Regions from separate parts of the Streptomyces sp. NPDC059169 genome, predicted to be linked through region 1. Evidence: predicted binding sites of a transcription regulator. Region 1 holds the regulator's gene; the other holds the start of a gene.
The links. Region 1 encodes HrcA, which represses chaperone genes, less so after heat shock. Its sites were predicted from a motif close to TTNGCACTCNGNNNNNCNGAGTGCNAA; they were not measured.

Region 2: the regulator HrcA is predicted to act here: its motif matches at 1,648-1,674, upstream of groES (co-chaperone GroES).

Annotation. Positions count from the first base shown of each region.
Region 1 covers NZ_JBHZCF010000009.1:252,561-255,765, forward strand. Annotated here, with positions in the region: gene ACFXOM_RS19180 (nitronate monooxygenase) at 1-252, opposite strand, end outside; gene dnaJ (molecular chaperone DnaJ) at 364-1,500, opposite strand; gene hrcA (heat-inducible transcriptional repressor HrcA) at 1,501-2,517, opposite strand; gene ACFXOM_RS19195 (MBL fold metallo-hydrolase) at 2,706-3,205, shown strand, end outside.
Region 2 covers NZ_JBHZCF010000001.1:614,586-617,790, forward strand. Annotated here, with positions in the region: gene groL (chaperonin GroEL) at 1-1,091, opposite strand, end outside; gene groES (co-chaperone GroES) at 1,193-1,501, opposite strand; gene ACFXOM_RS02700 (polysaccharide deacetylase family protein) at 1,917-3,011, opposite strand; gene ACFXOM_RS02705 (SAM-dependent methyltransferase) at 3,033-3,205, shown strand, end outside.

The sequences.
Region 1 (3,205 bases):
CACCTCCACCGCGGCGGGGTCGGCGTGCGGCGCCTGCGGCAGGAAGAGGTTCACCCCGAAGGCGCCCGAGGTCAGCACCCGCAGCTTCTTGATCTCGTGGTACATGCCGTCCGCCGTCTTGTACCCGGCGGCCAGGAATCCGAGGCCGCCGGCCTCGCACACGGCGGCGGCGAGCTCCGGACGGGAAGCGCCGCCCGCCATGGGGGCCTGCACGATCGGGTGACGACAGAGATCGGTCAGCGCGGAGGACATGCCCGCATGGTGCCACGTCCCCGCGCCCCGGCCGAATCCCGCCCTCCGCGGTGGTACGGGTACCCGCGGGCCCCGCGCCGTCGCCGGGGCCCGCCAGGTGAGGCGCACGCCTCAGCGTCCGTTGAACGCGTCCTTCAAACGGGAGAACAGCCCCTGCTGCCCCGGCTGGAACTGACCCATCGGCCGCTCCTCACCGCGCAGCTTCGCCAGCTCCCGCAGCAGCCGCTCCTGCTCCGGATCCAGCTTGGCCGGCGTCTGCACCTCGACGTGCACGATCAGATCACCTCGCCCGCCGCCGCGCAGGTGCGTCACGCCGCGGCCGTGCAGCGGGATCGACTGACCCGACTGGGTGCCCGGCCGGATGTCGACCTCCTCCATGCCGTCGAGCGTCTCCAGCGGCACCTTCGTGCCGAGCGCGCCCGCCGTCATCGGGATCGTCACCGTGCAGTGCAGATCATCGCCGCGCCGCTGGAACATCGGGTGCGGCAGCTCGTGGATCTCGACGTAGAGGTCACCGGCGGGACCACCGCCGGGGCCGACCTCGCCCTCGCCCGCGAGCTGGATCCGGGTGCCGTTGTCGACACCGGCGGGGATCTTGACCGTGAGCGTCCGGCGCGACCGGACCCGTCCGTCCCCCGCGCACTCGGGACACGGGGTCGGGACGACCGTGCCGAAGCCCTGGCACTGCGGGCACGGCCGCGAGGTCATGACCTGGCCCAGGAAGGACCGGGTCACCTGGGACACCTCACCGCGCCCGCGGCACATGTCACACGTCTGAGCCGAGGTGCCCGGCGCGGCGCCCTCGCCCGAGCAGGTCGTGCACACCACCGCGGTGTCGACCTGGATGTCCTTGGTGGTGCCGAAGGCCGCCTCCTTGAGCTCGACCTCCAGCCGGATCATGGCGTCCTGGCCGCGGCGCGTCCGGGACCTGGGCCCACGCTGGGACGCCGTGCCGAAGAACGCGTCCATGATGTCCGAGAAGTTACCGAAGCCGCCCGCACCGAAACCGCCCGCACCGCCTCCGCCGGCACCCGACAGCGGGTCACCGCCGAGGTCGTAGACCTGCTTCTTCTGCGGGTCCGACAGGACCTCGTAGGCGGCGTTGATCTCCTTGAAGCGCTCTTGCGTCTTCGGATCCGGGTTCACGTCGGGATGGAGCTCCCGCGCGAGCCTCCGGAAGGCCTTCTTGATCTCGTCCTGTGATGCGTCGCGGCGCACGCCGAGCACGGCGTAGTAGTCCGTGGCCACTTACGACTCCGCCAGGATCTGTCCGACGTAACGTGCCACTGCGCGTACCGCTCCCATCGTTCCGGGGTAGTCCATGCGGGTCGGTCCGACCACGCCGAGTTTGGCGACTGCTTCGTCGCCCGAACCGTAGCCGACCGCGACGACGGACGTGGCCGTGAGGCCCTCGTGGGCGTTCTCGTGCCCGATCCGTACGGTCATGCTCGAGTCCTTGGCCTCGCCGAGCAGCTTCAGCAGCACGACCTGCTCCTCAAGGGCCTCCAGAACGGGCCTGATGGTGAGCGGGAAGTCGTGCGCGAAGCGCGTCAGATTGGCCGTGCCGCCGATCATCAGCCGTTCCTCGGTCTCCTCGACGAGCGTTTCGAGCAAGGTCGCGAGGACGGTGGAGACGGTCGCGCGGTCCTCCAACTCGAAGGAGTCGGGGAGGTCCTGCACCAGCTGCGGCACATCGGTGAAACGCCGCCCGACGACCCGGCTGTTGAGCCGGGCCCGCAGATCTGCGAGCGACATGTCGGAGAACGGAGCCGGGCAGTCGACGTGCCGCTGCTCCACCCGTCCGGTGTCCGTGATCAGCACCAACATCAGCCGCGCGGGCGCCAGCGCCAGCAGCTCCACGTGCCGCACGGTCGAACGGGTCAGTGACGGGTACTGGACGACGGCGACCTGCCGGGTCAGCTGCGCGAGCAGCCGCACCGTCCGTGCCACGACGTCGTCGAGGTCGACCGCACCGTCCAGGAAGTTCTGGATGGCGCGGCGCTCCGGCGACGACAACGGCTTGACCCCCGCCAGCTTGTCGACGAACAGGCGGTAGCCCTTGTCGGTGGGGATCCGGCCGGCACTCGTGTGGGGCTGGGCGATGTAGCCGTCCTCCTCCAGCACCGCCATGTCGTTACGCACGGTGGCCGGCGAGACACCGAGCCTGTGCCGCTCGGTGAGGGCCTTGGAGCCGACGGGCTCCTCCGTCCCGACGTAGTCCTGGACGATGGCGCGCAGCACCTCGAGTCTGCGTTCGCTGAGCATCGCGCACACCTCCAGCTGTGGTCCGTCGACGGCTTCCCGGTCCTTGACTGGCACTCGCTCCGTTTGAGTGCCAGCTTCCCCGGCCCAGTGTACGGCGGGTGGGTACGCCCCGAGCAAGGGCGGACGGACACGCTACCTTCCCGCGGAACGACGGGACGCCCCAGGTCGCCCCGGGATAGCGTCGCCGTATGGACGTGAGTTGGGAAGACTTCGGGTGGGAGGGCCTCGCCGACGGCGTCGGCCGACGCCGCCTCCCGGTCTGGGACGCCACCGCGGGCCTGGTCGTCGGCGAGGGGGCCGCCCTGCTCTACGACACGGGCTCCACCCTCCGTGAAGGCGCCGCACTCCGCTCCCAGGCCGAGGCGCTGCTCGGGGGCCGCCGTGTGACGCATATCGCGCTCAGCCATCCCCACTTCGACCACGTGCTCGGCACCGCGGCGTTCGCCGCGGTCCGGGTGTACGGCGCGGTCGGCGTCGACGACCTCCTGATGCGCGAACGAGAGTCGCTGCGCGCCGACGCGGTGCGCCACGGGATGACACCCGACGAAGCCACGCAGGCCACGGACGTCCTGGTGGCCCCGCAGCACCTGGTGTCCGGGGAGTGGACCCTCGACCTCGGCGGCCGCCAGGTCCTGCTGGCGAACGTGGGCCCCGGCCACAGCGGCCACGACCTGGCCGTACTGGTGCC
Region 2 (3,205 bases), on a different contig from region 1:
TTCTCGCGGTCCCAGTCGGAGTCCGTGGTCTCGATCTCGGACTTGATCTGCGCGACGCGGCCGGCCACGTCCTCGCTCTTGCCGCCGCCGTCGACGATCGTCGTGTCGTCCTTGGTGACGGTGACGCGACGGGCGGAGCCCAGCACGTCCAGACCGGCCTGGTCGAGCTTGAGGCCGACCTCCTCGGCGATGACGGTGGCACCGGTGAGCGTGGCCATGTCCTGCAGCATCGCCTTGCGGCGGTCGCCGAAGCCCGGGGCCTTGACCGCGACCGCGTTGAAGGTGCCGCGGATCTTGTTGACGACGAGGGTGGAGAGGGCCTCGCCCTCCACGTCCTCGGCGATGATCAGCAGCGGCTTGGAGGCGCCGGCCTGGATGACCTTCTCCAGCAGCGGCAGCAGGTCCTGGATCGAGGAGATCTTGCCCTGGTTGATCAGGATGTACGGGTCGTCGAGGACGGCCTCCATACGCTCCTGGTCGGTCACCATGTACGGGGACAGGTAGCCCTTGTCGAAGGCCATGCCCTCCGTGAAGTCCAGCTCCAGACCGAAGGTGTTGGACTCCTCGACGGTGATGACGCCGTCCTTGCCGACCTTGTCCATCGCCTCGGCGATGAGCTCGCCGACCTGCTGGTCCTGGGCGGACAGCGCGGCGACGGCGGCGATGTCGGACTTCTCCTCGATCGGACGCGCGGTGGCGATCAGCTCGTCGGAGACGGCCTTGACCGCGGCGTCGATGCCCTTCTTCAGGGCGGCCGGGGAGGCGCCGGCGGCGACGTTGCGCAGACCCTCGCGGACCAGGGCCTGGGCGAGGACGGTGGCGGTGGTGGTGCCGTCACCCGCGATGTCGTTGGTCTTGGTCGCCACCTCCTTCACCAACTGGGCGCCAAGGTTCTCGTACGGGTCCTCGATCTCGACCTCACGGGCGATGGTGACGCCGTCGTTGGTGATGGTCGGGGCGCCGAACTTCTTGTCGATGACGACGTTGCGACCCTTGGGGCCGATCGTCACCTTGACCGTGTCGGCGAGCTTGTTGACGCCGCGCTCGAGGGCGCGACGGGCGTCCTCGTCGAACTTCAGGATCTTCGCCATGGAGCTTCTCAAGTCCTCTCAAAACGAACCACGCCCCGGGCCACCCGGCTACTTGCGTCGCGGGGGCCAGGGGCGCAGTTCAGAGCAAATCTGCTGGTGAATTACTTCTCGACGATCGCGAGCACGTCGCGGGCCGAGAGGACGAGGTACTCCTCGCCGTTGTACTTCACCTCGGTGCCGCCGTACTTGCTGTAGAGCACGACATCGCCGGTCTTGACGTCGAGCGGCAGGCGCTCGCCGTTCTCGAAGCGGCCCGGGCCGACGGCCAGGACGACGCCCTCCTGGGGCTTCTCCTTGGCAGTGTCCGGGATAACCAGGCCAGAAGCCGTGGTCTGCTCGGCGTCGAGCGGCTGGACCACGATGCGGTCCTCGAGCGGCTTGATGGCAACCTTGGAGCTGGTGGTCGTCACGATCCGACCTCCCCCTTCGGAGATCTCACGGGGTTAACTGTCTGAGGTGGCGACCAGGTGGATCCGTCGTCGCGGGTGCCGGACCTGCCCGTCGCTGTATTGGCACTCTCCTGTGGGGAGTGCCAGAGCCGAGACTATGACTGCGATTAGCACTCGGTCAAGCGGAGTGCCAGTTCGCAGCGCGGCGCGGGCACGACGACGGGTCGGTTCCGGTACGGACAACGCCCGGACGCCGCGAGTCGTTCCGCACGACCGTCCATACGGCCCCACCACCGACGACCGCCTGCACACCGCGCCGCCACGGTCCGGCGCACCGCCGTCGACCGGCAGCGGTGGGGCCGCCGTCGGGCGCCCGCGACGGGCCCGCCGGCCGCCGGCGGGCGGCGGGCGGCGGGCGGCGGGCGGCGGGCGGGCCTCACACGTAGTCCTCCAGGCGCGCCACGGCGAAGCCCTTGTCCGTGATGACCTTCATGACCTGACGGATCAGGTCGGGCATGTCCGCCTTCCACTCGGCGTCGCCGCGGAAGTGGGTGAGGATGATGTCACCGGGATGCAGGTCACGGTCCGCCTCGCGCCACTCCATGTGGTCCGGGAACGCCTCGGCGGCCCAGAGCGGCACGGCCTTCACCCCGCACGACTTCGCGGCCTTGAGGGTGTCCCTGTTGTAGGCACCGTAGGGCGGACGGAAGAGTCGGGGCCGCTTGCCGAACTGTTCCTCCATGCGCTCCTGCTGGCCGCAGACCTCCTCCTTCTGCTCCGCGTACGGAAGCCCGCGCAGATAGCGGTGGTTGATGGTGTGGTTGCTCAGGGTGACGCCGCGCTTCTGCATCTTCCTGAAGTAGCCGTAGTTGTCGCGCACGAGGTAGTCGCTGAGGAAGGCGCTGTAGGGGATCTCCAGTTCGCTCATCATCCGGAGCAGTTCGGGATCCTTCTCCGCGCCGTCGTCGATCGTCAGGAAGACGACCCGGTCCTTGGTCGGCACCGTGGTGAACACGGGGGGCAACCCTTCGGGGTCGTCGACCTCGAAGCCCTTGCGGGTGTGGATCACCGGCTTCCGGCGGGGTGGCGCAGGCGCGGGCAGGGGTGTCTGCTTCAGCTTCCAGCGCCGGGCCGCCACGGCACGAGGCGACTGCGCCTCCTTGATCCGCGCGGCGTGCTCATCCTTCATGCGGCGCGCATAGTCGGCGAGCGCCTCTGCCGGGTCCGCCGGGCGCCCCTTCACTCCCCCCGTGTGCACCTGGGGGCGCTCCTCCTTCCCGTCCTTCCCCTTACCGCCCTTCTCCGTACGCTCCGTCTCCTTCCGCTCGTCCAACGTGTCCTGGTGCCCGCCCGCGGCCCCCTGTCGCCGGGCCTCGTGCTGCGACTCCGGGCCGGGGGCGGGCTTTGAGACGCCCCTGGGCGCGCCTGCGTGCCTGCCGTCGTCCGCCGAAGGCTCGGCCGCACAGCCCGAGGCGACGGCGGCGGCGAGCAGCATGCACACCCAGGTACGCCCGTACCGATTCGTTCTCATCTTTTCGTTTTGTCGTACTTGCTGCATGGCGCCGCATCCTGTCAGCGCCACGCCCCCGCAGGGCTCCGACACCGCGACCGGGCGCACACCATCCCCCGGCTGGCCGACAATGGCCGGGTGAACGACCTCGCCTCCCTCGCCCCGCTGCTCACCGACGACGGACAGGCGCTGCTCGCCGCCCTGCGCGACCACGA